2 regions of the Microbacterium sp. cx-59 genome follow, and region 1 is predicted to be linked to the other one. Evidence: predicted binding sites of a transcription regulator. Region 1 holds the regulator's gene; the other holds the start of a gene.

Region 1 (14,858 bases):
GCTTTCGCGGGCGCCGTCACCGCAAGACGGCGATCCGGATGCTGCTGACTCAGGCGAGCGGCGCGATGAGCGGCCAGGTGGGTGCCGGCGCAGCGGGGGCCGGCACGGCGGGCTCCGGCGCGGCTCGCGGCGGGGGCGGTGTGGCCGCGTGGCTGATGAGCCAGGCGACACCGTTTCTTATGCGCCGGGCGGCCGGTCGGGTGCGGGCGTGGATGTGGAAGGCCGACCCCGAGCTCGTCGTCGTGCTCGCGCAGGTGCAGGAGCTCACGCCGCAGCTGCGCACGGCGCGCGCGATGATGCCGATCGAGTACGACGACACCGAGACCTTCCGGAACCCCCATCTCGGGGCGGGTGAGCGGCTGCTGATGGACCTGCCGCCGAACCCGCAGACGCCTCCGTTCGTCAGCTACACCTGGGACACCGGCACGCACCTCGTCACGCTCAGCGCGGTCTCGGGAGACCGGGAGCGATTCGGCACCGTGCTCGGCGAGGTGGACGCGCTCGCGCGGACGCTCCGGATCGTCGACGACCTGCCCCTCGGCGAGGGCGCGCAGGTGCTGCGCATCGATCCCGCCTGAGCGCGGGGCGCGTCAGTCGCGGGGTGCAGCCGCGGGGGGCGTCAGTCGCGGTGTGCGGTCGCGCGCCGTCAGGCGGGGTGTGCGCTGTGGTCCTCGACGTCGGGCTCGGCGCGGAGGGCGTCGGCGATCTCCTCCTCGGGCCGCGGCGGAATGGTCTCGTCCTCCTCGAGCTCGGGGATGGTCGGCTCCCCTTCTTCGGGGATGTGCGGCGCGGCGGGATGCGGGGCGGAGTCGGACACGGCTGTTCCTTCGATCGGCGACACGGCACAGCGTAGCCGCGCCCGGTCGCGCGCGTCCGAACCGCGCGGGGCGCGTTACGGTCGAGCATGCTCTTCCGACGAATGCGGGCGCCGCGGTGCGCGGCTACGACCGCACAACGGGTCGACGTGTGAGCGCCGACGGCTGTCGGACGCGCCGCGTCGAGATCACCCTGCACCGGCCGTGGTTCGCGCTCTGGGCGGGGATCCGCCCGACCCTCGTCGTTGGGGGCCGCGGACAGCCGGCGCAGTGGGGCCGCGGCACATGGCAGTTCCCGTCGGATCAGACGGTGGTGATCGGGGTGTACGTCTTCAACCGGATGTGGCGCTTCGGCCAGGCCGAGGTCGCTCTCGCTCCGGCGGATCCGCCGGAGCTCGTCTATCGTGCGCCGGCGCTGCCGTTCGTGGCCGGGCGCATCGGCCCGCCGCGTTCGCGCTGACCGTCCGTCGCAGGGACCGCGTCAGGATGCGGCGCGCGCGGCGCGCTTCTCCTGCTGGTAGACCCGGATGGCCTCGTACCGTTCCGCCGATCGGGCCTGCCTTTTCGCCGCCTCTTGGTCACGGTTCTTCGGAGCCACGGGCGAGACGAGTCCGTCGATCAGGTCCCGGGTCGCGCGCGTGATCTGGTCGACGGCCGCGTCGAAGGTCGCCTGATTCGCCTGCGACGGCTTGTTCATTCCGGCCACCTTGCGAACGAACTGGAGTGCCGCGTCACGACATTCCTGGTCGGTGGCGGGAGGTTCGAAGTTGTGAAGGGGCACGATGTTCCGGCACATGCCCGTCAGAGTAGGGCGTTGCCGCCCAGTTTCCCAGGGGTCCGCCGAAGAACCCCCGGCCTGAGCGGGCCGGTTCCTGCCGGAGGAGCGAGCCGGTACACCCGACCCGAGCACCCCGGCACGAATCCCTTTCAGCCCGAGGTCGACGCGTCGGTCGTGTTCACCGCGGGGCCGCCGGGCGCCGCCGAGCCTCCCGGCGCGACCGGCGCACCGGGAGCGACCGGCCCGCCGGGCAGCACGCCTCCCCCGGCCTGTTCCCGCGGCGTCGTATCGGCCGCCGTGCCGGGCTGCGCGGCATCCGCCTCGCTCCCATCGGCGACGGCCTGCTCGAACTGCGAGCGGTACAGACGCCAGTAGGCACCCTCGGCGGCAATGAGTTCTTCGTGCGTGCCCTTCTCGACGATGTCGCCGTGCTCCATCACGAGGATGAGGTCGGCGTCGCGGATGGTCGAAAGCCGATGCGCGATGACGAACGATGTGCGCCCCTCGCGGAGCGCGGCCATCGCGTGCTGCAACAGCAGTTCGGTGCGGGTGTCGACCGACGACGTCGCCTCGTCGAGGATCAGCACGCTGGGTTGTGCGACGAACGCGCGCGCGATCGTGATGAGCTGCTTCTCGCCCGCGGAGACGTTCGAGGCATCTTCGTCGAGCACCGTGTCGTAGCCGTCGGGCAGGGAGCGCACGAACCGATCGACCCGTGTCGCGACCGCGGCATCGGCGATCTCCTCGTCGGTCGCCGACGCACGGCCGTACCGGATGTTCTCGCGGATGGTGCCGGCGAACAGCCACGGGTCCTGCAGCACCATGCCGGTGCGGGAGCGGACGTCGTCGCGGGAGAACTCGGCGATGTCTTGCCCGTCGAGCAGAATGCTGCCGCCGTCGAGTTCGTAGAACCGCATGATGAGGTTCACGAGCGTCGTCTTGCCGGCGCCCGTCGGCCCGACGATCGCGACCGTCTGCCCGGGTTCCACGCGGAACGACAGGTCGGTGATGAGGGGATGATCGGGCGCGTAGGCGAAGCGCACGTGATCGAACTCGATGACGCCGGCCCCGCCGCGGGGGCGCGGGGCGTCATCCGCATCCGGCTCCTGCTCTTCGGCGTCGAGCAGCTCGAAGACCCGCTCGGCGGAGGCCGTGCCCGACTGGATCACCGCGGCCATGCCGCCGAGCTCCGACAGCGGCTGCGTGAACTGCTGCGAGTACTGGATGAACGCCTGCACGTCACCGAGGCGCAGCTGACCGCCGGCGACCATGAGGCCGCCGAGGACGGCGATGCCGACGTACGTCAGGTTTCCGATGAACATCATGCCCGGCATGATGATGCCCGACAGGAACTGGGCTCGGAAGCTCGCCTGGAAGAGCTCTTCGTTCTCGGCCTCGAACTTCGCGCGGGAGTCGGCTTCGCGGCCGTAGACCTTCATCAGCGCGTGGCCGGAGAACGATTCCTCGACCCGCGCGTTCAGCCGCCCGACCTTGCGCCACTGCGTACCGAACGCCTTCTGCGAGCGCGGCCCGATGACGCCGAAGATCACGGCCATGAGCGGGAGGGAGATGAGTGCGACGATCGCGAGCTGCCAGGAGATCGAGAACATCATCACGAGCACGCCGACGACCGTCAGCACAGAGGTGACCACGGTCGAGAGCGACTGCTGCATCGTCTGGGTGATGTTGTCGATGTCGTTCGTCACCCGCGAGATGAGTTCACCGCGCTGCACCCGGTCGAAGTACGACAGCGGAAGGCGGTTGATCTTCGCCTCGACCGACTCGCGCAGCCGCCACATGGTGCGCACCATGATGATGTTGATGACGTAGCCCTGGATCCAGGTGAGGAAGGCCGACGCGATGTAGATCGCGAGTGCCGCCATCGTCACCATCCGGAGGCGATCGAAGTCGACGCCGGTGCCGACGGAGAAGTTCGGCATCGCCGAGACCATGTTGGCGAGGTCGTTCTGACCGGCCGACTGCAGGGCGGCGACGACGTCGGCCTGCGGAGTGCCCACGGGGAACTGCCCGCCGAGGGAGGCCGAGACCACGCCCTCGAAGATGATGTTCGTCGCATCGCCCAGCACGCGCGGGGCGATGACGGCCAGCACGACGCCGAGCGCCCCGAGTACCGAGACGAAGACGAACGCGATGGCGTGCGGCCGCAGGAGCCCGATCAGACGGCCGAAGGATGCACCGAAGTTCGCGGCCTTTCCGGGGGCGACCGAGTCCCAGTCGCCCGATGCCTGCCGCGCCTGTTCGGCGAGTTCGAGCTCGAGACGCTCCTCTTCGGTGATCGTGTCGGGGGCGCTCATGCTTCGACTCCCAGCTGCGAGTCGACGATCTCGCGGTACGTCTCGCTCGTCGCGAGGAGCTCGTCGTGGGTGCCGAGCCCGACGGTGCGGCCGCCGTCGAGCACCAGGATGCGGTCGGCTCCGGTGACCGTCGAGATGCGCTGAGCGACCACGACCTTCGTCACGTCGGGAAGCGCCTGCCAGAGCGCCTGACGCAGATTGGCGTCGGTGCGCAGATCGAGCGCCGAGAAGGAGTCGTCGAAGACCAGAACCCGGGGGCGGTGGACGATGGCCCGCGCGATGGCCAGGCGTTGCCGCTGGCCGCCCGAGACGTTCGTGCCGCCCTGCGCGATGCGCGCGTCGAGACCGCCCTCCATCTCTTCGACGAAGTCACGTCCTTGCGCGATCTCGAGCGCTTCCCACAGCTCGTCGTCGGTCGCCTCCTCGCGCCCGAAGCGCAGGTTGGAGGCGATCGTGCCGGTGAACAGGAACGGTCGCTGCGGCACGAGACCGATGCCGCTCCACAGCGCATCGAGGTCGGCCTCGCGAACGTCGACCCCGCCGACCTGCACGGAGCCGCCGGTGACGTCGAACAGGCGCGGGATGAGCGAGACGAGCGTGGTCTTGCCCGAACCGGTCGAGCCGACGATGGCGAGCGTTTCGCCGGGCGCGACGCGGAAGTCGATGCCGTGCAGGACCGGGGATTCGGCCCCGGGGTAGGTGAATTCGACGCCGTCGAAGACGAGCTCGCCCGGTGCCGGGAAGTCGCTCACCGGGTGCTCGGGGCGCACGAGGGTCGATTCGGAGGCGAGCACTTCGCCGATGCGTTCGGCGGAGACCGCGGCGCGCGGGATCATGATCGTCATGAAGCTGGCCATCAGCACCCCCATGAGGATCTGACCGACGTACTGCATGAACGCGAAGAGGGTACCGATCTCGACCTGACCCGCGTCGACCTGGATGCCGCCGAACCAGATCACGCCGACCACGGTGACGTTGAGCACGAGCATGGCGAGCGGGAAGAGCAGCACGAACAGCGACCCGACCTTGCGGCCGACCACCATGATCTCGGTGTTCGCCCCGCGGAAGCGTTCTTCTTCGATGTCTTCACGGACGAACGCGCGCACGACACGCACACCGGTGAGCTGTTCGCGCATGATGCGGTTCACCGCATCGAGCTTCTTCTGGAACTGCCGGAACAGCGGCACCATCCGGCTGATGACGAGGCCCGCGATGAGCAGCAGCGCGGGGACGGCGACACCGATCAGCCAGCTGAGGCCGACGTCTTGCTGGAGCGCCATGACGATGCCGCCGATCGCGAGAAGCGGCGCGGTGACGAGCATCGTCGCGCCCATCATCGCCAGCATCTGCACCTGCTGCACGTCGTTCGTGTTGCGGGTGATGAGCGAACCCGGCCCGAACTGCGACACCTCGCGCTCGGAGAACCCGCTGACCTTCTCGAAGACGTCGCGGCGGATGTCGCGGCCGGCCGACATGGCGGCCCGCGCGGCGAAGTACGTCGCGATGATGGATGCCGTGATCTGGCCGAGCGAGATCACGAGCATGATCGTGCCCTGCGACCAGATGAAGGCGGTATCGCCCTGGGCGACGCCGCGGTCGATGATGTCGGCGTTCAGGCGCGGCAGATAGAGCGAGGCCATCGCCGACGCGAACTGGAAGACCAGCACCGCGAGCAGCAGCCAGCGGTAGGTCGAGAGGTAGCGGATGAGCAGCTTGCCGAGCACGTCGACTCCGGGTTCGTCAGGCAGGAGATTCCTGCGCAGGGCCAGATTAGGCCCACCCTCCGACATCCGCATCCACCCCCGGGAGGAGACGGCGTCAGGTCAGTCGACCGGCGGGTCGGGGCGGTCGCCGCGCAGCTCCGCCTCGAGCCGCTGGATGTCTCCGCGCGTCGCCGGTCGCTGCTCGATGTGCGTACGCGTTGCGCGTTCCATCACCCACGACGAGAACGTCGCGACGATGAGCCCCACCAGAACCACACCGCCGAACATCAGGCCGACCGCGATGATCCGACCGGGCACCGTCACCGGCACGAAGTCGCCGTAGCCGACCGTCGTCACCGTGCAGAAGGCCCACCAGACGGCGTCGCCGAAGGAACGGATGGTGCCGCCCGGCGCCGCCCGCTCGAAACCGAGGACCGTGACCGAGGCCGTCCAGATCAGCAGCAGTGCAGCACCGAAGCCGTAGACGAGCAACCGGCTGCGGAGCGAACCGGCGGCCGTCCGGGTGAACGCGGGGATCCGGGTCAGCGCACCCAGCAGTCGAACCGGTCGAAGCACGGGCAGCGCCGCAACAGCGAGGTCGAACAGATGCGCGCGGAACCAGCGCCCGCGGGGGCGCGACATCGCGAGGCGCGCGAGGTAGTCGGCGATGAACAGCGCCCATGTCACGCCCACGATCGTTCCGGTCACGGCGGCGAGACCGTCGGTGACCTGAGCGAGCACGTGCACGGTCTGCGCGACGATGAAGGCGAGCGCGGCGGCCGTGAGGGGCCAGAAGGTGGCCTTCTCCCAGCGGCGGGTCGCGGCGGTCTCCCCGCGCGGATCGCCGCCACGCCGGTGTGATTCTTCGGACTCGTCGCCGTGCCCGCGGTGCGGGCGGTCTGGCGCGTGCTGCTCGCTCATGGCAGCACTCTAGGGAGCCGGCGTCAGTCTCCGCTCGGCGGCAGCTCGCGCCGCGGGCGCCACACGACCACGTCGGTCGCCCGGCGCACGCGCGTGCCCGAGCGGATCGTGACGACCGAGCCGGTGGCCCCGGCGGCGAACACGCGCGCACCGGGGCGCTTGGCGAGCTCTTCCCGCATCCGGGACTCGAGTCCGACCACGCGCTGGTGGAGTTCGCGCACCTGGTTCTCGAGCTCGATGATCCGCGCGATCGCGGGCAGGCTCATGCCGTCGGCGGAGAGCCGGGAGACTTCGCGCAGCTGCTCGACGTGCCGCACCGAATAGCGGCGCGAGCCGCCCTTCGTGCGGTTGGGTACGACGAGTCCGAGGCGGTCGTACTGGCGGAGGGTCTGCGGATGCATGCCGGCCAGGTCGGCGGCCGTCGCGATGGCGAAGACAGGAGTCTCGGCGTCGATCTCATCATCCATGTGCATCACCTCCTGCGCTCGGTCAGTTGCGGGCGCGACTCATCATGTCGGCCCGGGGGTTCTCTTTGGGCTCGAGTTCCTGGAACCGCTCGAGCGCCGCGCGGGCGGCGTCGTCGAGGTGGGTGGGCACGACGACCTGGACCTCGGCGAGCAGGTCGCCGGTGCCCTTCGGCGTCTGGATGCCACGGCCCTTGACGCGAAGGACGCGTCCGGACGGCGTGCCGGGAGCAACCCGCAGCTTCACGGTCTCACCGCCGAGCGCCGGAACCTCGATCGTCGCGCCGAGCACGGCCTCGGTGAACGTGATGGGCACGGTCAGCCGGAGGTTCAGCCCATCGCGGACGAACACCGGATGCGGACGCACCGAGATCTGCACGACGATGTCGCCGTTCTCACCGCCGTCGGGTGAAGGCCGCCCGCGTCCGCGCAGACGGATCTTCTGCCCGTCCGCGACGCCCGCGGGGATCTTCACCTTGAAGGGCTTGCCGTCCTCGCCCTGGAGCGAGATCGTCTCGCCGCCCGCGGCGGTCACGAAATCGAGGGTGGTACGCGCCGTGACGTCGGCGCCCCGGGTGGGGCCGCCCGCCCCGCGGTAACCGCCGGTGGTCTGCCCGAAGCGCCCGGAGCCGAAGCCGCCGGAGCCCTGGTTGAACATCGTGAAGAAGTCGTCGAAGCCCTCGGGTGCGTCGAAGCGGGTACCGCTTCGGGCACCGCCCTGACCGAACCGCGAGAACACGTCCTCGAACCCGCCGGCGCCCTGGCCGCCCGCCGTGAAGCGGGCACCGGAGCCCATCGCGCGGATCTGGTCGTACTCCTCGCGCTGTTCCTTGTCGCTCAGCACGGCGTACGCCTCGCTGACCTCTTTGAACTTGGCCTCGGCCGTCGCATCGCCCTGATTGGAGTCGGGGTGATACTTGCGGGCGAGTTTGCGGTAGGTCTTCTTCAGATCGGCGTCGGCGACGTCCTTCGAGACGCCGAGCGTCGCGTAGAAGTCCTTATCGAACCAATCCTGACTTGCCACACGCGCCTCCTAGTCCGCCGGAACGGCAACGACGACCTTCGCGGGACGAAGTTCGATCGATCCGAGGCGGTAACCGACCTCGACGACGTCGAGGACGGTCGTCTCGGTCGCACCGGGGGTCGGCTGCTGGAAGATCGCCTCGTGCTGCTGCGGGTCGAACACGTCGCCCACCGCACCGTAGGTCGACAGACCCACGCGCTCCGCGATGCTCCGCATCTTCTCCGCGATCGCCGCGAACGGGGTGCCATCGACCAGGTCGCCGTGCTTGGCCGCGCGGTCGAGGTCATCAAGCACGGGCAGCAGGTTCTTCGCGACCGAGCCCTTGGCGCGCTCGATCTCGACTTCGCGCTGGTCTTCCGTGCGACGCCGGTAGTTCGCGTACTCGGCCTGCAGACGCTTGAGGTCGCCCAGCAGGGCGGACTCGTGGTCGTTCAGCGCCGCGTCCTCCGCCGCCGCATCCACGTTCTGTTCGGCTCCGAGGATGTCGTCGATCGTGAGCTCCGGTTCCGACGGGGTGGGGGCGGAGGCCTGAGCCTCCGCACCCTCCTCGTTCGGCCGAACCTCGTCGTCGCCGCGACCCGCGTCGGAGCCGGCGTTGTCGAAGTTCTTGTCGGTCATGTCGACTCTCTTACTTCTTGTCGTCTTCGTCGTCGACGACCTCGGCGTCGATGACATCCTCGTCGGCGGATGCCGATCCGGTGTCACCGGCGGGAGCGTCGCCGTCTGCCGCGGGAGACGGCTCGGACTGCGAGGAGGCGTAGATGGCCTCGCCGAGCTTGCCCTGGCTCTGGTTGAGCTTGTCGAAGGCCGTCTTCACGGCGTCATCGTCTTCGCCCGCGAGCGCGGTCTTCAGCGCGTCGACATCGGCCTGCACGTCGGTCTTGACGTCTTCGGGCAGCTTGTCGGCGTTGTCTGCGATGAGCTTCTCGATCGAGTACGAGAGCGTCTCGGCCTGGTTGCGCACCTCGGCCGACTCGCGACGCTTCTTGTCTTCGGCCGCGTGCTCTTCGGCCTCGCGCACCATCCGCTCGATGTCTTCCTTCGGCAGCGAAGAGCCGCCGGTGATGGTCATCGACTGCTCCTTGCCGGTGCCCTTGTCCTTGGCGGACACGTGCACGATGCCGTTGGCGTCGAGGTCGAAGGTGACCTCGACCTGCGGGATGCCCCGAGGAGCCGGCGCGATGCCGGTCAGCTCGAAGGTACCGAGCGGCTTGTTGTCGCGGGTGAACTCGCGCTCGCCCTGGAAGACCTGGATGGCGACCGACGGCTGGTTGTCGTCGGCGGTCGTGAAGGTCTCGCTGCGCTTGGTCGGGATGGCGGTGTTGCGCTCGATGAGCTTCGTCATGATGCCGCCCTTGGTCTCGATTCCGAGGCTCAGGGGGGTCACGTCGATGAGGAGGACGTCCTTGCGCTCGCCCTTGAGGACACCGGCCTGGAGGGCAGCGCCGACGGCGACGACCTCATCCGGGTTCACGCCCTTGTTGGGCTCCTTGCCGGTGAGCTTCTTCACGAGCTCGGCGACCTGGGGCATACGGGTCGATCCACCGACGAGCACGACGTGGTCGATGTCGTCGACCTTGATGCCGGCCTCGCGGATGACGTCTTCGAAGGGCTTCTTCGTGCGGTCGAGGAGGTCCTTGGTGAGGTCCTCGAACTTCGCGCGGGTGAGCGTCTCGGAGAGCGACACCGGGCCCGAGTCGGTCAGCGACAGGTACGGCAGGTTGATGCTCGTGGACGTGGAGCTGGAGAGCTCCTTCTTCGCCTGCTCCGCAGCCTCCTTGAGGCGCTGGAGGGCGATCTTGTCACCCGAGACGTCGACGCCGGTGGTGTCCTTGAACTGCTTGATCAGGTAGTCGACGACCCGCTGGTCCCAGTCGTCGCCACCGAGACGGTTGTCTCCGGCGGTCGAACGCACCTGGATGGTCGAGAAGTCGTCGTCCTTGCCCACCTCGAGCAGCGACACGTCGAACGTTCCGCCACCGAGGTCGAAGACGAGGATGAGCTCGTCTTCCTTGCCGCGGTCGAGGCCGTAGGCGAGAGCGGCGGCGGTCGGCTCGTTGATGATGCGCAGCACGTTGAGGCCCGCGATCTCACCGGCCTCCTTGGTGGCCTGACGCTCGGCGTCGTTGAAGTACGCGGGAACCGTGATGACCGCGTCGGTCACCTTGTCGCCCAGGTACTCCTCGGCGTCGCGCTTCAGCTTCTGCAGGATGCGGGCCGAGATCTCCTGGGGCGTGTAGCCCTTGCCGTCGATCGCCTGGGTCTTCCAGTCGGTGCCCATGTGGCGCTTGACGGAGGTAAGGGTGCGGTCGACGTTCGTGACGGCCTGGCGCTTCGCGGTCTCACCGACGAGCACCTCGCCATCCTTCGTGAACGCGACGACCGAGGGGGTGGTGCGGAAACCTTCGGCGTTGGCGATGACCTTCGGCTCGCCACCCTCGAGGACGCTGACCACGGAGTTGGTCGTACCGAGGTCGATTCCTACTGCACGGGGCATGTGCTTCTCCTTCGTATGGATCGGAAATGTCTGGGGGCGACTCAAAGGTGAGCCGCGATGACTCAAGCGTAACTCGGGCTCCCGCATCCGTCAAATGAACTTGACATGAACCCACTCAACTTTCAGCACGCGGCTCCTGTGGCGGGCTTCCGACCGCGAGACTGCAGTTTCGGCACGAGACGTTGGTCGGGAGCCGACGTCTCGCCGCGCCGTTGCCGTCTCGTGGGCAGGGCGCGGGGGCGAGCGGGGCAGGCGAGCGGATGCGGGCGGCGCGGGGAGGGCGGGCGGCGCGGGTAGCCTGAGCGCACGCCGCGAGGATGCGGCGCGGCGGCACTCCCGGAAACCGCCCGTTCACCGAAGGGCCATACCGTGACGCACATGGATCCCGAGTCGCGGTCGTCAGCCGCATCCGCCACGCCTCCCGTGCCGCCGCCGACCGCCAACACCGGCGCGATCGGACCGATGGGCGAGTTGTTCCAGGATGCGGACTCCGACCGCGTGGTTCCGCGCACGCAGGTCATCTCGTGGGCGTTCTGGGACTGGGCGACGCAGCCGTTCAACTCGGTGATCCTGACGTTCGTGTTCGCATCGCTGTACATCGTGTCGGACTCGTTCCTTCCGGCCGACATCGCCGCCCTCCCCGACACGGATGCGGTCAAGGAACGCGCCATCGCCGACCTCGCGAGCGGGTACGGCCTCGCGACGACGCTCGCCGGCATCCTGATCCTGCTGCTCGCCCCGGTTCTGGGGCAGTCCGCCGACCGCGCCGGACGCAAGAAGCGCTGGCTGGGCGTGTTCACCGTGCTGCTCGCACTCCTGCAGTTCGCGCTCTTCTTCACCCTCGCCGACCCGGCCTACTTCTGGTACGGCGCGATCGTGCTGGCCGTGGGAGCCGTCGTGTCGGAGATCGCGGGCGTGAACTACAACGCGATGCTCGTGCAGGTCTCGACGCCCCGCACGATCGGTCGCGTGAGCGGGCTCGGCTGGGGCCTCGGGTACATCGGCGGCATTCTGGCGCTCACACTCGTCGTCGTGCTCACCTTCGCCGACTGGTTCGGCATGGACACGTCCAACGGCCTCGCCTACCGCCTCATCGCGGTCGGATGCGGAATCTGGACGCTCGTCTTCGCCATCCCGCTGTTCAAGAACGTTCCGGAAGCGCCCCCGATCCCCGGCGCGCAGAAGGTGGGATTCTTCGCCGGCTACGTGGTGCTCGTGAAGGACGTCGCACGCCTCTACCGCACGCATCGGCCGACGTTCTGGTTCCTGTTCGCCAGCGCGATCTATCGCGACGGGCTCGCGGGGGTCTTCGCGTTCGGCGGCGTGCTGGCCGCCGCCGGCTTCGGCTTCTCGGATACGGAGGTCATGATCTTCGGGATCGCGGCGAATATCGTCGCGGGCATCTCGACGATCATCGCCGGCCGCTTCGACGACCTGTTCGGCGCGCGCGCCGTGATCATCGGCGCCCTGCTCGGACTCGTCGTGATGGCCGTCGTGCTGTTCGCCCTGCACGATTTGGGGCCTGTCATCTTCTGGATCGGCGGGCTCGCGCTCTCCGCTTGCGTGGGGCCGGCGCAGGCATCGAGCCGGTCGCTTCTCGCGCGGGTGACTCCGAACGGAATGCAGGGCGAGATCTTCGGCCTGTACGCCACGACCGGCCGCGTCGCGAGCTTCCTCGCGCCGGCCGCGTGGACGCTCTCGATCGCGCTGTTCGGCGCCATCATCTACGGCGTGCTCGGGCTCGGCCTCGTGCTGCTGGTCGGCCTCATCATCCTGCTCTTCGTGAAGCTGCCCCCGCACACCCGCCTGCGCTGACCCGCGGCGGGATGCCCCGGCGCGTCCGCTGCCCGACCTCGCGTCCACTGCATCCGCTGCGTCCGCTGCATCCGCTGCATCCAACCGCGAGACGGGATCTTCGCGCCGAGACAGTGGGGTAACCCCTAAGTCTCGGCGCGAAGATCCCGTCTCGGTGGTCGATCGGGGCGCGCGGGTCAGCGCTCGGCGCGGGCCAGGTTCGCCTCGAGCTCGGCCGCATCCTGACGCACGACGTACGCCGGGCGGTCGCGCTCGACGCGCCAGCTGTCGGCGAGCGGTCCGATGTTGACGGTGTCGAAGCCGAACTCGTCGTAGATCGCGGTCACGAATGCGGAACCCTCGGCGGAGTCGCTCGCGGTGGCGAGCGCGCGGCGTCCCGGGGTGCCGGCGGGGGTGCCGTCCGTGAGGATGTCGCCCGACATGATGTGGTTGAAGGCCTTCGCGACGATGGATGCGGGCAGGTGCTCCTGAAGCATCTGCGATGTCGTCGTGCGCTTCTCGTCGAGAGCGGCGATGCGGCCGTCGCGCTCCCAGTAGTAGTTGTTCGTATCGAGCACGATCTTGCCCGCCAGGGGCTCGACGGGCACCGACTCGAGCGCCCGGAGCGGAACCGTGACGATCGCCCAGTCGCCGCGCTCGGCAGCATCCTGGGGCGTTCCGGCGGTCGCCCGCGGACCGAGGTCGGCGACGAGGTCCGCGAGGGTCTCCGGGCCGCGAGAGTTGCTGATCACGACGTCATAGCCGCGGTCGACGAGCCCGCGCGCGAGGGCCGATCCGATGTGTCCTGCTCCGATGATTCCGACAGTAGTCATACTGCGGTCAACGACTCCCGCCGCGCAGAATTCCCACCCGGCAGGCCGTCTCACCCCCTCCGACCTCATGAGCACGATCGTGGCGCCGGGCCCCCATCCGACCACGAGACGGGATCGGGGCGCCGAGACCGTGGGGTTACCCCCAAGTCTCGGCGCGAAGATCCCGTCTCGCGGGTGGAGGTGGGCCGGGCTCGCCCCCGCCGGGGTCAGGCGCGGGCGGGGCGGCGCATCGGGACGTGCGGGATTCCATCCTCCGAGAACGGCTCCCCGCTGATGACGAAGCCGAAGCGGGCGTACCAGGGGCCGAGATGCTGCTGCGCATCGAGGACGATCGCATGCTGCGGCCACCGCTCCTCGCATCGCGCGACACCGCGCTCCATCAGCCGAGCGGCGATCCCCTGCCCCCGAGCCGATGCGGCCGTCGCCACCCGGCCGATGCGCGCGACGTCGCCGTCGTGCAGCACCCGGAGCGTCGCGACCACCTCGGCGCCGTCCTCGGCCCAGAGGAGTTCCGCATCCGGTTCGAGGTCGCGACCGTCGAGCTCGGGGTACGCGGCCTCCTGCTCGACGACGAACACCGTCACTCGCAACCACAGGATGCGGTAGAGCGTCTCGGGCGCGATCTCGCGCAGCGGGGCGCGGTGGTACTCGACGGGCATATGCTCCACGCTAGCGGCGCGACCCCCGGCAGCGACGTCGGCGGGCTACTGCAAGCCACAACCTCGGCGGGCTACTTCAAGCCACAACCTCGGCGGGCTACTGCGGCCAGCTACTGCGTCCGCGACGTCGGCAGGCTACTGCGGCCAACCGTCGGCGAACTTCGCGAGCAGCCGGGCGAATTCTTGTTGCTCCGTCTCGGTCAGGCCACCGAGCGCCGTGCGGATCGCCTCGCGACGCTCCCCGCGGAACCCATTCGCGATCGCCGACCCGCTCTCGGTGAGCACGATCCGCGTACGCCGCGCGTCGTCGGGGTCCGCCTCCCGGCGCAGCAGTCCGTGGTCGACGCCCTGCTGCACGAGCCGCGATGCGCGGGGCTGGTCGACCCCGATCGCGTCGCCGATCTCGCTGACCGACAGCGGCCCGGATGCGGATGCCAGCGCCACGAGAACCCGCATCTTCGCCGGGCCGTCGGAGGGACGACCGCGCCCACCCGCCCAGGGCGGCATGCGAGGCGGCAGGTGCCCGTCGCCCCGTCCGAACGGTCCGTCGGAGTGCCCGTGGTGGTGCGGCCCGTCGTGCGGGCCGGGCATGCCGCGCCATCCGCCGCGTCGTCCGCGCAGACGCCCGAGCGCGTCGGCGATCACCTCTTCGGGGCGGCGGTCGGAGTTCTGCGGGTCGGCCATGCGTCAAATTTACATGCATATTGACATGCGACCGGATTACATGTCACACTGCATGCACATGCCACATGACAAGTATTTCCGCCGCCGCACAGGCGACACGACGAAAGGACGTCTCATGGAAGACGACACTCAGACCCCCACCACTCCCCCTCGCGAACGGCCGCTCGGCTACTGGCTGCGCGCGCTCGACGCACGCATCTCCGAGCGAGTCGCCGCGGCCTTCGAGGCCGAGGGCATCGGACGCCGCGAATGGATGCTGCTGAACGTGCTCTCCGGCGACGTTCCGGCTCCCGGATTCGCGGAGCGCCTCGCGCGGCGCGGCAAGAAGCTGCGCTCGCTCGCCGACCGCGGCTGGGTGACCGAAACAGACG
Region 2 (14,858 bases), on a different contig from region 1:
TGCAGACGCAGGCCGCAGTTCTGGCGAGTTCCGGTGACGGGATCGTCGCGCTCGACACCGCGGGAGTGGTGCGCGTGTGCAATCCGGCCGCGGCGCGGATGCTGGGCCTTACCGAAGCCGCCGCGGGCAGCTCGTTGTCTGCTCTTCCCCTCGACGACGACGTGCGGCGCGCGCTCGGCGGCGAGGGCGCACCGGGCGGGATGGTGATCGGCGATCGGGTGATCTACATCGATGTGCTCCCCGTCCTGCGCGCGGAGCGGACACTCGGGACCGCCGCTGTGCTCCGCGATCGCACCGACCTGATCGCCCTCAGCGAGCGCCTCGAGAGTGTGCGCACGATGAGCGACGCGCTGCGGGTGCAGCGCCACGAGTTCGCCAACCGCCTGCACGCGGCGACGGGCTTGATCGACGCCGGGCGCGCGCACGAGGCCAGAGACTTTCTGCGCGACCTCGCCGGGGATGGCGGCACGGGGGCGCCGGAACACGGGTGGACGTCGGGCGAGCGGATCTCGGACCCGCTTCTCCGCTCGTTCCTCGGAGCGAAGGCCATCGCAGCGGCCGAACGTGGCGCGACGCTCACGATCGGCGAGGACACCCTCCTCTGGGGGCAGGTCGCGGAGGCCGAAGACGTCGCCGCGGTGCTCGGCAACCTGATCGACAACGCCGTCACCGCCGCGGTCGGCGGCGACCGCACGCCCACCGTCGAGGTCACCCTGCTCGACGACGGCGACACCCTGGTCGTCACCGTGGCCGACTCGGGCCCGGGCGTCGCCGATCCATCGGTCGTGTTCGCCCCGCGGAATCCGGATGCCGCCACCGCGGACGCCCACCCCGAACCACCCATCGACCGGGTGCACGGCCTCGGCATCGGCCTGCCGCTCTCGCGCGATCTGGCGCGTCGGCGCGGCGGAGACGTCTGGCTCGTGGACGCCGGAGGGCCGGCGTCCGGCGCCGTCTTCGGTGCGCGGTTGCCGGGCGTCATGACCGGTCGCGCGGCGACGGCGTCTCAGGAGGAGAAGCAATGACCGACATCCGGGTTCTGATCGTCGACGACGACTTCCGCGTCGGCGGCATCCACCGCGACATCGTGGCGGACCGCGCGGGCTTCACCGCGCTCGATCCGGTGCGGAGCATCGACGCGGCGCGCGCCGCCCTGCGCGCCGACACCCCCGACCTCCTGCTCGTCGACGTCTATCTTCCGGATGGCGACGGCATCGACCTGATGCGCACCTCGGGCATCGACGCGCTCGTGCTCTCGGCGGCATCGGATGCCGCCACGGTGCGCCGGGCGCTCCGGTCCGGCGCGCTCGGCTATCTCGTGAAGCCGTTCGACACCCGGGTACTCGGCGAGCGGCTCGATCGGTACGCGCGCTACCGCAACCTCATCGACGCCGATCGCGCGCTGTCGCAGGAGGAGATCGACCGCGCTGCGGCGATCGTGCACGGGGCCGGCGACGCCGCATCCGTGTCGCGGTCGGCGACCGAGCAGCTCATTCTGGGCACGCTCGGCGTCGAGGAGGCGTCGGCCGCCGAGATCGCCGAACGCGCCGGGATCTCCCGGGCGACGGCGCAGAGACACCTGTCGACGCTCGCGACCCGCGGGCTTGTCGAGGTGGGGCTCCGTTACGGTGCGACCGGGCGACCCGAGCACCGCTACCGAGCACGGGTCTCCTGACCCGCTCGAGTCTCAGGCGCGCGGGGTCCGCGTGCTCCACAGCGCCCACGCGATGAGCACCGGCTGGAAGAAGAGCCGCACGAGACGCTTCACGTCGGTATCCAGACCGAAGCCGTCGCGGCGGTACGTGAACTGCGCGATGTTGCCCGGGAAAACGGCCGCGAAGAAGAGGGCCAGAACCGTGCCAGCGCGGCGACGGTGTCGAGGCAGGGCGACCAACGAGACGCCGAGGGCGATCTCCGCGACGCCCGACGCGAGCACGACGGCGTCCTTGTCGAGCGGCACCACTTCGGTCGTCCAGTCCGGCACCTGCGCCTGGAATTCCTTCCGGGCCCAGAACAGGTGGCTGACGCCGGCGAACACCATGGCGGCTGCGAGCAGCCAACGCGCGAAATTCCTCATGTCCTCAGTCCACTCCCGAACGCGGCGCGTGTCGAGCCCGAATGTCTCGCGACGCGCTGTGCTGACCGGCGGACGCCCGTCAGCGCGACATCGATGCCGATGCGCTGGTCAGGCGCGGCGACCGGACCCGCCCGTGGCCCACAGCGCCCAGACAACCAGCACCGGTTGCAGGAACAACCGCCCGAAGCGCGCCCGATCGGTGCGCATCAACGGCGCGGGGCGGCCCGTTCGCCACTGGTGGACGTTGCCCGGGAACACCGCCACGAAGAACGCGGCGATCGCGTAGCCCGCGATCGCTCGCCGCGGCGGGGGCAGGAGCGCCGCGGCGCCGAGAGCGATCTCCGCCACGCCGGAGCCGACGACGATCGCATCCGTGCTCGTGTGGAGCATCCGCGTCGCCCACTCCGGCACGACGATGCGGTAACCGCGGCGCCCCCACGTGAGGTGCGACACACCCGCGGCCGTCAGCAGCGCGGCGAGCGCGAGGCGTGCGATGGTTCGCAACACGGAACGGATGCGGTGCCCGCCGCGTCCGCGCCTCACGCGCCGGCCTGTTCTGCGGCGTCACGCGCTGCGGTGTCGCGTGCTGCGGCGTCCTGTTCTGCGGTGTCGCGTGCTGCGGTGATGGCGGCGGCAGCCGCGTCGATGAAACGTGCGTAGGCGTCGGGGCTGTCGTCGGCGGGAATGGCCCGCAGCACGACCTCGTCGACGGCGCCGAGATACGGCACCAGACCCGCCGCGATGCCGTCGTCGCCCGGCGCGGGAAGGACCGTGGACTCGACGCCGACGCCCAGCCGGGCGAAGTTCGCGGCGTAGTTCGGGTAGGTGGCATATCGCGCGGCCTCTTCCCGCATCCGCTCGATCCCCGCGGCGTCGACCGCCGCGCGAACGTACAGGCACACCCGTGCGGCGGGCGCGAGATCGTGCGCGTCACGGCTCTGCTCGGCGGCAACCGCGGGCGGAAGCCACGACAGCAGCGGACCGTCGGCCTCGCGGGCGGCGAGTGCACGCATCCGCGGCCCGAGGGCCCCGACCACGAGGCCGACCGCCTGTCGATCGCGGATGCGGCGGACGCCGTCGCGCACGAGCGCGAGCTGGCCGGTGCGGGCGGCGCCCGAGCCGAGCCCGATCCGGATGCGGGAATCCGGCGCGTCGATGCGCGAGACGGCGTCGGAGATCTCGCTCGGGGCGCGGCGGTCGAGCGGCACGACCCCGGTGGCGAGGACCAGACGCTCGGTCACGGCGGCGGCCGCCGCGAGTGCGGCGAGGGCATCGCCGTCCGGGGTGTCGTTGACCCAGAGCGCGTGGAAGCCGGCTCGCTCGGCGGAACCGGCGATCCGGGCGATGAGGGCGGGGCCGAGCGACCCGGCGACGCCGAGCGAAACGGTGGCGGATGTCATGTACCGAGCTTGCGCCCGGAGGCCGCATCCGGCGCACAGGACTCGCCCTCCGCCGTCCGACGCGCCGCCCCGCAGACCCGCAGGCGCGCAGCCCGGCAGATGACGAAGAGCCCGGGGCGGTGGGCCCCGGGCTCTTCATCCGTGATCGTCAGGCCGCGTCGGCGAGCACGCTCACCGTCGCGACGACCAGCTGGCCGCCGACCGCATCCACCCGCACCGCGCCCCCGTCGCCGAGTTCGCCGCTCACGAGCAGGTCGGCGATTCGGTCGTCGATCTGACGCTGGATGAGGCGGCGCAGCGGCCGCGCGCCGTACTCGGGCTCGTACCCGCGGTCGGCGAGCCAATCCACCGCCGACTCCGACACCTCGAACCCGATCTCGCGGGCTCCCAGTCGACCCTCGGTCGTGGTCAGCATGAGCGACACGATCTCGCGGAGCTGAGGGCGATCGAGCTTCCGGAACAGCACGATGTCGTCGATGCGGTTGAGGAACTCGGGCCGCATGGCCTCGCGCACCTTCGCCATGACGCGATCACGCAGGTCGCCCTCGGAGCCGAATCCGGTGGCGCCGCCGCCGTCGGCGATGAATCCGATGGCCACCGACCGCGACGCGAGGAATTCGGCACCGATGTTCGAGGTCATCACGATGACCGTGTTGCGGAAGTCCACCGTGCGCCCCTGGCCGTCGGTCAGGCGCCCGTCGTCCAAGACCTGCAGCAGCAGGTTGAACACATCCGGGTGTGCCTTTTCGATCTCGTCGAAGAGCACGACGGCGTAGGGGTTCCGACGCACGCGTTCGGTCAGCTGTCCGGCCTCGTCGTATCCAACGTATCCGGGAGGAGCACCGACGAGCCGCGATACCGTGTGGCGCTCGCCGAACTCGCTCATGTCGAAGCGGATCACCGCGTTCTCATCGTCGAACAGCGACTGCGCGAGGGTCTTAGCAAGCTCGGTCTTCCCCACGCCGGTGGGGCCGAGGAACAGGAACGACCCGATCGGGCGGTGCGGATCGCCCATCCCGGTGCGATTGCGCCGCACCGATGTCGCGACCGCCGTGACGGCCGCATCCTGGCCGATGACGCGGTTGTGCAGCTCCTGCTCGAGAGTCGCGAGACGCTCGCGCTCGGACTCGGTGATCCGGTTCACGGGGATGCCGGTCGCCCGGCTGATGACCGCCGCGATCTGCGGTTCGTCGACGACCGCATCCGGGCGCTCGGACTGAACGCTCGTGGCCTCGTCGATCCGGGCGCGAACGCGCGTCATCTCATCACGCAGGCGCGACGCCTCCTCGTACCGTTCGGCGGCGACGGCAGAGTTCTTCTCCGCCTCGAGCACCGCGAACTCCGCCATCAGCGCGGCCGTGTCGACCCCCGCGCCGAGGCGCAGGCGCAGACGCGCGCCGGCCTGGTCGATCAGGTCGATGGCCTTGTCGGGCAGCACGCGGTCGGTGACGTAGCGGTCGCTGAGTTCGACGGCCGCGGCGAGCGCGGCATCCGTGTACGTGACACGGTGGTGCTCTTCGTACGCCGGTCGCAGCCCCTTCAGGATCTCCACGGCGTCCACGATCGACGGCTCACCGACCCGCACCGGCTGGAACCGGCGTTCGAGCGCCGAGTCCTTCTCGATGACGCGGTACTCCTTGAGCGTCGTGGCGCCGATCAGGTGCAGGTCGCCGCGCGCGAGGCGCGGCTTGAGGATGTTGCCCGCGTCCATCGCGCCGTCGCCACCGGCGCCCGCACCGACGACGGTGTGCACCTCGTCGATGAACACGATGACGTCGCCGCGGAGGTCCGCGATCTCGTCCATCGTCTTGGTCAGGCGCTCTTCGAAGTCGCCGCGGTACCGCGCGCCGGAGAGCATGGCCGCGAGGTCGAGCGAGATGACCCGCTTTCCGCGCAGTTGCTCGGGCACGTCGTCGGCGACGATCGCGCGCGCGAGGCCCTCGACGATCGCGGTCTTGCCGACGCCCGCTTCACCGATCAGCACGGGGTTGTTCTTCGTGCGACGGCTGAGGATTTCCACGGTCTGCTCGATCTCGTCGGCCCGCCCGATCACCGGGTCGAGCTCCCCCGCGGCGGCGCGCGCCGTCAGGTCGTCGCCGTACGTGTCGAGCATCGTGGCGGCGCCGTCACGTGCCTCGGTCGCGTCCGTTCCCGGCGCGACGGGCTCCCGGAGTCCCTCGGTGAGGGCTTCGGCCGTCACGCCGGCGTCGGCGAGCACCCGGCCGGCCGGGCTGTCCTGCGCGAGCACGAGCGCGAAGAAGAGGTGCTCGGGATCGATGTAGGTCGACCCCGAGGAGCGTGCGACCTGGAAGGCGTGGAACAGCGCGCGCTGCACGGATGTGGTCAGCACGGCCGTGTCGACATCGGCCGCCGGCCCCTCCTGCGGGAGGCGCTCTTCGATCGAACGCTCGATCGCGTCCGGGTCGGAACCGACGCGAGCGACGGCCTCGCGGGCAGACGCGTGCTGGACGATGGCGTACAAAACGTGCAGCACGTCGAGTTCGTGCTGACCGCGCGCGAGCGCGAAGCGTCCGGCGTCCTGCAGGATCTGCTGCGTACCCATGCTGAGGAACCGACTGAGGTCGATCGACCGCGCCGCGCGAGCCTGCTCGCCGCGCAGGTAGCGGCTGAGGAACTCGTCGAATGCGCTCTGGCCGTCGGTGTCGGACGGGCCCGTGACGTCTTCGGGCATGTATGCCTCCTGGGGGCAAGTGAGTGGGGGTGGCTCAACTATATTTTGCGTAGTTGAGCACGGTTCTATCAAGTTAAACGGTCCTGCGCTCGCGATATTCCCAGATACTCTCGAATCCATCCCGCAGCCGGAGGACTCCCGATGACGCACGTCGAACACCCCCGCCGCGATGGCGTCGTGTCGGAGTTCTTCGCGGGAGTGCGCACCCTGCTCGGCGGCTTCGGATGGTGGCGCGTGCGACCGGGGCTCATGCTCCTCGGCCTCGTCCCCGCCGCCGTCGTGAGCCTGGTGCTCGCGGCGGCCCTCGTCACCCTGGGATTCTGGATCGCCCCGCTCGCCGAGACCCTCACCCCGTTCGCGAACGGGTGGGACGCGCCGTGGCCGTTCGTGGTCCGGATCGCCGCCGGCACCGCCGTGTTCGGCGCGGCGCTCCTGCTCTCCGCGACCCTGTTCACCGCGTTGACGCTCCTGATCGGCGAACCGTTCTACGACCGCATCTGGCGCGGCGTGGAAGCCGCGGAGGCGCCGGATGAACCGCTCGACACGGACGGCGGCTTCTGGGCCGGGATCGCGGACGCCGCATCCCTCATCCTCCGCGGCATCCTGGCCGCGATCATCGCCTTCGCCGTCGGGCTGATCCCGTTCGTCGGCGGCGCGCTCGGTGCGATCACGGGCATCCTACTGTCGGGCTGGATCCTCGCCGACGAACTCTCCGGACGAGCGCTCACCGTGCGCGGTATCGACCACCGCGCACGACGACGGATGCTGCGCGCACACCGCGCGCGCGCGTTCGGCTTCGGCGTCGCGACGCAGCTGTGCTTCCTCATCCCGCTGGGCGCCGTGCTGACGATGCCGGCGGCTGTGGTGGGAGCGACCCGGCTCGCGCGGGACGTGCGGCCGCCCGCATCCGCGACCCCCGGCGCCGCGACGTCGTCGACCTAGCCGTCCCGAAACGCGGAGGGGCCTCGAAGCGGATACGCTGGGGGCAGTCTTTGCGAAGGAGTTCCATGTTCATCGTATCCCTGCTGCTGTTCCTGCTCGGGATGTTCGCGTTCGGCATCTCCTTCTCGCTCGAGGGATTCCAGGCGATCGTCTTCGTCTCCGGCATCCTGCTCATCTCGCTGGCGATGGCACTGCCGATCCACGTCCGCCGCGCTCGATAAGGACCGCGCGCGATAAGCGCCGCGCTCGATAAGAGCCGCGCCCGTCAGCTGCGTCCGCCGGGAGGGCCCGCGTTCAGCAGCACGACGTACGCGAGCACGACCAGCACGAACATCGCGATTCCGAAAGCCCACGGGTGGTTCAGCAGCATCCGCAGAAGCCGGTCATGCCACCGCGCGTCGCGCGGGTCGGCGGTCTCCGTGCGGCGCCATTCGCCGCTCAGGCGTGATGTGCGGTGCAGCCAAAGCTCGGTAGGGATCGTCGCGTAAGGAATCACGGCGCTGCCGATGGCGAGGATCGCGGCACCCGCCGACCAGCGCTGATTCTTCGCGACGATGATCGCGGTGGCGCCGTAGGAGAGGAACACGAAGCCGTGGATCGCGCCGCCGATCGTGACCGCGATCGGCGCATCGGCCGTCGCACGGATGATCAGCCCCGCGATCAGAAGCGTCCAGGAGACGGCTTCGGCGATCGCGAGAGTACGGAACAGCGCCAGGGGCGTGCGGAACACGGGCATCCTCCACGGCGTCCGCGGGTCGGGTGCGATCGCCGCTCCCCACGCTAGCGGAGATAGCTTCAGTGTTCCTGAAGGTTCTCTCCGAACGGCGCTTCGTGCAGTCCCCGGAGTGCGGTCGTGAGTTCGGGCACACCCCCGCCGAAGACCCGGTCGAGGGCCGCGAGCTGCTCATCGGCCGCCGCGAGAGCCCCGGTTCCCTTCTCGGTCACCCGGAGGTCGGAAGCAGAGCCGGCGTGCGCCATGACGTCCTCGACGAATCCCTCGGCGGCGAGCGCTTTGACCGCGGTGTGGGCGGTCTGCACCGTGATCTGCGAACGGCGCGCGAGCTCCGAGAACGAGATACCGGGCGTCGCCTGAACGTGGGCGAGCAGCCCGTACTTCCGGGTCGTGAGACCGAGGGGCTTGAGTGCGGCGTTGAGACGGCCGTCCCAGACAGAGGCGACCGTCAACAGCGAGATCACGGGACTGAAGGGAGGTCGCCGACCGGCGGCTTGCGCCTGCGGCGAGTCTGGCATCATCCCATGCTACCGGCGCGCCCGACCGCGGGCCGGGCAGTAGCGTGGACGGGTGACATTCTCCTTCGATGCCCTGCGACGCTGGCCCGACATCGAAGGGCCGGATCAGCTCGCGGTGGATGCGGCGGACCGCCTGATTCTCGACGAATCCGCCGCCGCCCGCGCCGATCTCCCCCGCACCGACATCGCTGTCATCGGCGACGGATACGGAGCGATGGCCCTCGGAGCGGCCGACGCGGGCACGGACGGCGTCGTGCGCGTGCACCAGGACTCCCTGCTCGGCGAACGTGCGCTCGCAGCGAACGCGGAACGCACCGGACTCACGGATGCGGTCGCATCCGTTCCCCTCTCCCCCGAGCTGCTGCGCGGCGCGCGCGTCGTCCTGCTCCGGCTGCCGAAGTCGCTCGATGAGCTGCGCGACATCGCGGGAGCTATCGCCGCACACGCGGCACCCGATGTCGTGGTCTTCGCCGGCGGCCGCCTGAAGCACATGTCGGTCGGCATGAACGCCGTTCTCGGTGAGAACTTCTCCCGCCTCGACATCACCCACGCCCGACAGAAGTCGCGGGTGCTCATCGCTCAGGGCCCCCGGAACGGCCGCGACCCGGAACCCCGTCGCGCGACCCACGACGGGCTGGTCGTCTGCGGCTTCGGCGGCGTCTTCGCCGGCACGTCCATCGACATCGGCACGCGATTCCTGCTCGAGCATCTGCCCGAGACGATCCCCGCCGAGGGCCGAGTCGTCGACCTCGCTTGCGGGTCGGGTGTCGTCGCCGCGTGGCTGGCCCGGCGGCATCCGGAACTCTCCGTCTACGCGTCCGACCCGTCGGCGGTGGCCGTCGCCTCCGCCCGCGCAACGGCCGCCGCGAACGAGGCCGGCGATCGGATCACGGTCGTGCGCGACGATGCCCTCTCCGCGCTCCCCGACTCGAGCGCGTCGTTCATCGCCCTGAATCCGCCGTTCCACTCCGGCACCGCGATCGACACCAGGCTGGCCGCGCACCTGTTCGCGGATGCCGCACGAGCACTCCGGCCGGGCCGCGAGCTGTGGACCGTGTGGAACTCGGCGCTCCGTTACCGCGGTGAGCTCGAGCGGATCGTCGGCCCGACCCGGCAGATCGCGCGCAACGGCAAGTTCACCGTCACCGCATCCGTCGCCCGCTGATCCCAGCGCCCCGCGCCCCTCACCCAGCCGGCGGTCTCCGCTCCGCCTCTCTCCCCTCGCCGCGCTCCCCCTCCGCCTCTCTCCCCTCGCCGCTCTCCCCCTCCGCCTCTCTCCCCTCGCCGCGCTCCCCCTCCGCCTCTCTCCCCTCGCCGCGCTCCCCCTCCGCCTCTCTCCCCTCTCGCTGTCTACCCGGCACCCAGCGCCCTTCACCCTCCACCCCATGTCCCACTTTTTGCCGCAATAGCGGTGCCAGAGCGGCAAAAGTTGGGACATGCTGCGCGAATAGTGGGACATGCCGACGCAGCACAGTTCGGCAGGAGGTGGGTCAGCAGCCGGGGCCGGTGCCGGGCCAGGGGCGGCGCCGGACCAGGGGCGGCGCCGGACCGGGGCGGGGCCGGACCGGGGCGGGGCCGGACCGGGCGCGCCGCCGGGATCAGCGGCCGAGGTGGATGCGGACGATCTCGGCGATCCTCGGCGGAACGGTCTCGTCCTGCAACGAAGTCGTGTCACCCAGCGGTCGGCCGTCGACGAGGTCGACGAGGAGTCGGCGCATGATCTTGCCGCTGCGGGTCTTCGGCAGGTCGGGCACCGTGAACACGAACTTCGGCTGCGCAACCGGGCCGATGGAGGTGCGGACGTGCCCGCGCAGCTCGGCGGCCTCACCATCGCCCGTCACGAACGCGGCGATCGCCTGGCCCGTGAGGTCGTCGGCCACCCCGACGACCGCCGCCTCGCCGACCTTCGGGTGCGCGACCAGAGCGGATTCGATCTCGATCGTCGACAGCCGGTGCCCCGAGACATTGATGACGTCGTCGATGCGGCCGAGCACCCAGAGGTCACCGTCGTCGTCGAGCTTCGCCCCGTCTCCGGCGAGGAAGAATCCCTGGTCCGCGAACCGCTTCCAGTACGAGTCGCGGTACCGCTCCGGGTTTCCCCAGACCGTGCGCGACATGCCCGGCCAGGTGCCGTCGATGACGAGCAGTCCCCCGCCTCCCGGCCCGACGTCGCGTCCGTCCGCGTCGACCACGCGTACGGTCAGTCCGGGCAGCGCGGTGAGTGCCGATCCGGGCTTGAGCGTCGAGACTCCGGGCAGCGGCGCAGCGATCGCCCCGCCGGTCTCGGACTGCCACCAGGTATCGACAATCGGGGTTTCGCCGCGACCGAGATACCGGTGGAACCACACCCAGGCCTCCGGGTTGATGGCTTCGCCGACCGTGCCGAGCAGGCGGATGTGTGACAGGTCGTACGACGCGGGCGGCCCATCGGGGTACCGGCTCATGAGCGAGCGGATGAGGGTCGGCGCCGTGTAGTACGTCGTCACGCCGTAGCGCTGGAGGATCTGGAAGTGCCGCTCCCACGACGGGGTGTCGGGAGTGCCCTCGTAGAGCACGCTCGTCATCCCGTTCAGCAGCGGCCCGTAGGTCTCGTAGCTGTGCGCCGTGACCCACGCGAGGTCGGCCGTGCACCAGTACACGTCGGTCTCGGGTTTTGCGTCGAATACGGCCCAGAACGTCCACGCGACGTGGGTCAGCCATCCGCCCGTCGTGTGCACGAGACCCTTGGGCTTTCCCGTCGTGCCGCTCGTGTAGATGATGAAGAGCGGCGTCTCGGCGTCGAAAAATTCCGGTTCGTGCACGTCGGATGCGCCGTCCACCACGTCGTGCCACCACACGTCGCGGCCCTCGGTCCACGGCACCTCGTCGCCGGTGCGACGGATGACGAGCACGTGCTCGATCGACTCGACGCCCGCAACGGCCGCATCCGCCTGGTGTTTGACCGGCACGGCCTGGCCGCGGCGGAACTGTCCGTCGGTCGTGACGAGGAGCTTCGCGCCGGTGTCTTCCACTCGGAACCGCACGGCCTCCGCCGAGAATCCCCCGAAGACGAGCGAGTGGATGGCGCCGATGCGCGCGGTCGCGAGCTGGATGATGACGGTCTCGATGAGCACGGGCAGGTACACGACCACCCGGTCGCCCACGCCGACCCCGAGTGCCGTGAGCGCGTTCGCCGTTTTGGCGACCTCGCGCTGCAGCTCGGCGTAGGTGATCGTGCGGCGGTCACCGCGCTCGCCCTCGAAGTGGAAGGCGACCCGGTCGCCGTGGCCCGCGGAAACGTGTCGATCGACGGCGTTGACGGATGCGTTCAGCTTTCCGCCGGCGAACCATTCCGCGGCCGGCACGCTGTCTCCATCCGTCGGCGTCCAGGAGTGCGCGGTGTGCCAGGGCTCCGCCCACTCGAGCGCGTCGGCCCGGTGGGTCCAGAACGTCTCCGCATCCTCGCCCGCGCGCTCGACCCATTCCCGGGTGATCCATTCCGGCGTGACGTTCGCCTGCGCGGTGAACGCGGCCGGCGGCGGGAACGTGCGTCGCTCCTCGAGGAGGCTGCGGATCGTGTCGTCGTGCGGGGCGTGCGCGGTCATGCTCGGCTTCCGGGTCGGGGGCGGTTCCGGTGGTGGTGCGTCCGGCCCGGACGCTGCGATGCGACGCGGGTCCGGGCTGTGCTTCCAGCATCCGGGGTCGTCCCGCAGGACCCAAAACGGGTGACGACGTGTGACGCCCACCCCGCCCCGCCCGCATCCACTCGCCCCGCACTCGCGCGTCGCGAGATTCGGAGATGCGACGAGATTCGGAGGGTTTTCACGCGAAGCCTCCGAATCCGGTGACATCTCCGAATCCCGTGACGGCGACGGCGCCGCAGACACAGCCCCAGACACAGACGCGTGCACGTGCACGAAGGACGCCGCAGACGACACACGGATGCTGCCCTAGCCTGGGCGCATGAGTACGCACAGAGTGGTGGCCCCCGACCTCACCGGCGCGGAGAAGCCCAAGGGCCCAGCGTCGTACTTTCCGAGCATCGAGAAGACCTACGGTCGGCCGGTGCAGGAGTGGCTGGATGTGGTGGTCGAACAACTCGATGCGGGCAAGACCCACATGGCCGTCGTCACGTCACTGAAGGACGATCACGGTCTCGGCCACGGGCACGCGAACGCGATCGTCGCCTATGCGAAGGCTGCGCTCGCGAAGAGCTAAGGCCTCGGTGGCCTGTCGGCGCGACGGCACGGGCCGCTAGGCTCCGGGCATGATGGCAAGTCTCGGTGGATGGCACATTCTGATCCTGCTCGGCTACGTTCTGGTGATCGCACTCATCGTCGTGGTGGCGGCACTCGCCGTCCGCTGGGCCGTCCTGTCGGCGCTGAAGGCGCACACGAGATGGGTCGACGCGGGGAAACCGTGATCGTCGCGGCGCGTGGTTCGAACGCCGGTCAGCGTCGCCGGATCGCGGCCGCGATGCCCACCGCGCACGTGAAGACGAACAGGCCGATGAGGCCGGCGAGGAAGTACACGACTTCGAGGGTTTCTCTGTCCACAGGGCCAGAGTAGAAGTCCCGCAGACAACACAGAAGGGGCGGATGATGAACATCCGCCCCTTCTGTGTTGCTCGACTCAGAAGTCCCAGTCGTCGTCTTCCGTCGCCTCGGCCTTGCCGATGACGTAGGACGAACCCGACCCGCTGAAGAAGTCGTGGTTTTCATCAGCGTTCGGCGACAGGGCCGAGAGGATCGCCGGGTTCACGTTCGTGACCGTGGCCGGGAACATCGCCTCGAAGCCCAGGTTCATCAGGGCCTTGTTCGCGTTGTAGTGCAGGAACTTCTTGACGTCCTCGGTCAGGCCGACCGCGTCGTAGAGGTCCTGCGTGTACTGCACCTCGTTGTCGTAGAGCTCGTAGAGCAGCGAGAACGTGTAGTCCTTGATCTCGTCGCGCTCGGGCTGGGTGAGCTGCTCCATGCCCTTCTGGAACTTGTACCCGATGTAGTAGCCGTGCACCGACTCGTCACGAATGATGAGGCGGATGATGTCGGCCGTGTTCGTGAGCTTCGCCTTCGCCGACCAGTGCAGCGGCAGGTAGAAGCCCGAGTAGAACAGGAACGACTCGAGCAGGGTCGAGGCGACCTTGCGCTTGAGCGGCTCGTCGCCACGGTAGTAGTCCATGACGATGTGCGCCTTCTTCTGAAGGTTCTCGTTCTCGGACGACCAGCGGAACGCGTCATCGATCTCGGGCGTCGAGGCGAGCGTCGAGAAGATCGACGAGTAGCTCTTCGCGTGCACCGACTCCATGAAGGCGATGTTCGTGTACACCGCCTCCTCGTGAGGGGTGATCGCATCCGGGATCAGCGACACCGCGCCGACCGTGCCCTGGATGGTGTCGAGGAGCGTGAGCCCCGTGAACACCCGCATCGTGAGCGTCTGCTCGTCGGGCGTCAGCGTGTTCCACGACTGGATGTCGTTGGACAGCGGCACCTTCTCGGGCAGCCAGAAGTTGTTCACCAGGCGGTTCCAGACCTCGAGGTCCTTGTCGTCCTGGATGCGGTTCCAGTTGATCGCCTGGACGGCGGTCAACAGCTTGAGCTTCTCGGTCATCGTTCCTTCTCGCAGTTCGCAGCGACCGTCAGAGCATGCAGCTGACGCACTCGGACATGTCAGTGCCCTCGAGCGCCATCTGCCGCAGGCGGATGTAGTAGATCGTCTTGATGCCCTTGCGCCAGGCGTAGATCTGGGCCTTGTTGATGTCGCGCGTGGTCGCGGTGTCCTTGAAGAAGAGCGTCAGCGACAGGCCCTGGTCGACGTGCTGGGTGGCCGCGGCGTACGTGTCGATGACCTTCTCGTAGCCGATCTCGTACGCGTCCTGGTAGTACTCCAGGTTCTCGTTCGTCATGAACGGAGCCGGGTAGTAGACGCGACCGAGCTTGCCTTCCTTGCGGATCTCGATCTTCGAGGCGATCGGGTGGATCGAGCTCGTCGAGTTGTTGATGTACGAGATCGATCCGGTCGGCGGCACGGCCTGCAGGTTCTGGTTGTAGATGCCGTGCTTCTGGATCGAGGCCTTCAGCTCGGCCCAGTCGCCCTGGGTCGGGATGTGGTGACCGGCGAACAGCTCCTGCACGCGTGCGGTCTGCGGCACCCACTCCTGCTCGAGGTACTTGTCGAAGAACTCCCCCGACGCGTAGGTCGAGTCGGCGAAGCCGTCGAAGGCGTGTCCGCGCTCGATGGCCAGCGCGTTCGACGCCTTCAGCGCGTGGAACAGCACGGTGTAGAAGTAGATGTTCGTGAAGTCGATGCCCTCTTCGGAGCCGTAGTGCACGTGCTCGCGCGCCAGGTATCCGTGCAGGTTCATCTGACCGAGGCCGATGGCGTGCGAACGGTCGTTGCCGTCTTCGATCGAGCGCACCGAGCGGATGTGGCTCTGCTCGCTCACCGCGCTGAGCGCCCGGATGGCGGTGCTCACGGTGCCACTGAGGTCGCCGCCGTCCATCGCGAGGGCGATGTTCAT

Evidence for each region. Region 1 encodes HspR, which represses chaperone genes until heat shock. Its sites were predicted from a motif close to AAGTTGAGTCNNNNNGACTCAACTT; they were not measured.
Region 2: the regulator HspR is predicted to act here: its motif matches at 6,220-6,244, upstream of LMI96_RS00110 (ATP-dependent Clp protease ATP-binding subunit).

The regions. Positions count from the first base shown of each region.
Region 1 covers NZ_JAJHGO010000009.1:472,174-487,031, reverse strand. The annotation lists gene LMI96_RS14470 (hypothetical protein) at 1-578, shown strand, start outside; gene LMI96_RS14465 (hypothetical protein) at 647-817, opposite strand; gene LMI96_RS14460 (hypothetical protein) at 967-1,275, shown strand; gene LMI96_RS14455 (DUF2277 domain-containing protein) at 1,297-1,611, opposite strand; gene LMI96_RS14450 (ABC transporter ATP-binding protein) at 1,743-3,908, opposite strand; gene LMI96_RS14445 (ABC transporter ATP-binding protein) at 3,905-5,632, opposite strand; gene LMI96_RS14440 (potassium channel family protein) at 5,732-6,532, opposite strand; gene LMI96_RS14435 (heat shock protein transcriptional repressor HspR) at 6,556-7,005, opposite strand; gene LMI96_RS14430 (DnaJ C-terminal domain-containing protein) at 7,022-8,020, opposite strand; gene LMI96_RS14425 (nucleotide exchange factor GrpE) at 8,030-8,638, opposite strand; gene dnaK (molecular chaperone DnaK) at 8,649-10,517, opposite strand; gene LMI96_RS14415 (MFS transporter) at 10,896-12,332, shown strand; gene LMI96_RS14410 (NADPH-dependent F420 reductase) at 12,509-13,144, opposite strand; gene LMI96_RS14405 (GNAT family N-acetyltransferase) at 13,351-13,803, opposite strand; gene LMI96_RS14400 (MarR family winged helix-turn-helix transcriptional regulator) at 13,939-14,487, opposite strand; gene LMI96_RS14395 (MarR family winged helix-turn-helix transcriptional regulator) at 14,603-14,858, shown strand, end outside.
Region 2 covers NZ_JAJHGO010000001.1:10,095-24,952, reverse strand. The annotation lists gene LMI96_RS00135 (sensor histidine kinase) at 1-1,025, shown strand, start outside; gene LMI96_RS00130 (response regulator) at 1,022-1,675, shown strand; gene LMI96_RS00125 (hypothetical protein) at 1,688-2,077, opposite strand; gene LMI96_RS00120 (hypothetical protein) at 2,186-2,581, opposite strand; gene LMI96_RS00115 (LLM class flavin-dependent oxidoreductase) at 2,617-3,477, opposite strand; gene LMI96_RS00110 (ATP-dependent Clp protease ATP-binding subunit) at 3,626-6,169, opposite strand; gene LMI96_RS00105 (EI24 domain-containing protein) at 6,311-7,111, shown strand; gene LMI96_RS00100 (hypothetical protein) at 7,177-7,332, shown strand; gene LMI96_RS00095 (DUF3817 domain-containing protein) at 7,377-7,841, opposite strand; gene LMI96_RS00090 (MarR family winged helix-turn-helix transcriptional regulator) at 7,907-8,362, opposite strand; gene LMI96_RS00085 (methyltransferase) at 8,415-9,527, shown strand; gene acs (acetate--CoA ligase) at 9,961-11,946, opposite strand; gene LMI96_RS00075 (DUF4287 domain-containing protein) at 12,305-12,559, shown strand; gene LMI96_RS00070 (hypothetical protein) at 12,609-12,764, shown strand; gene nrdF (class 1b ribonucleoside-diphosphate reductase subunit beta) at 12,974-13,948, opposite strand; gene nrdE (class 1b ribonucleoside-diphosphate reductase subunit alpha) at 13,977-14,858, opposite strand, start outside.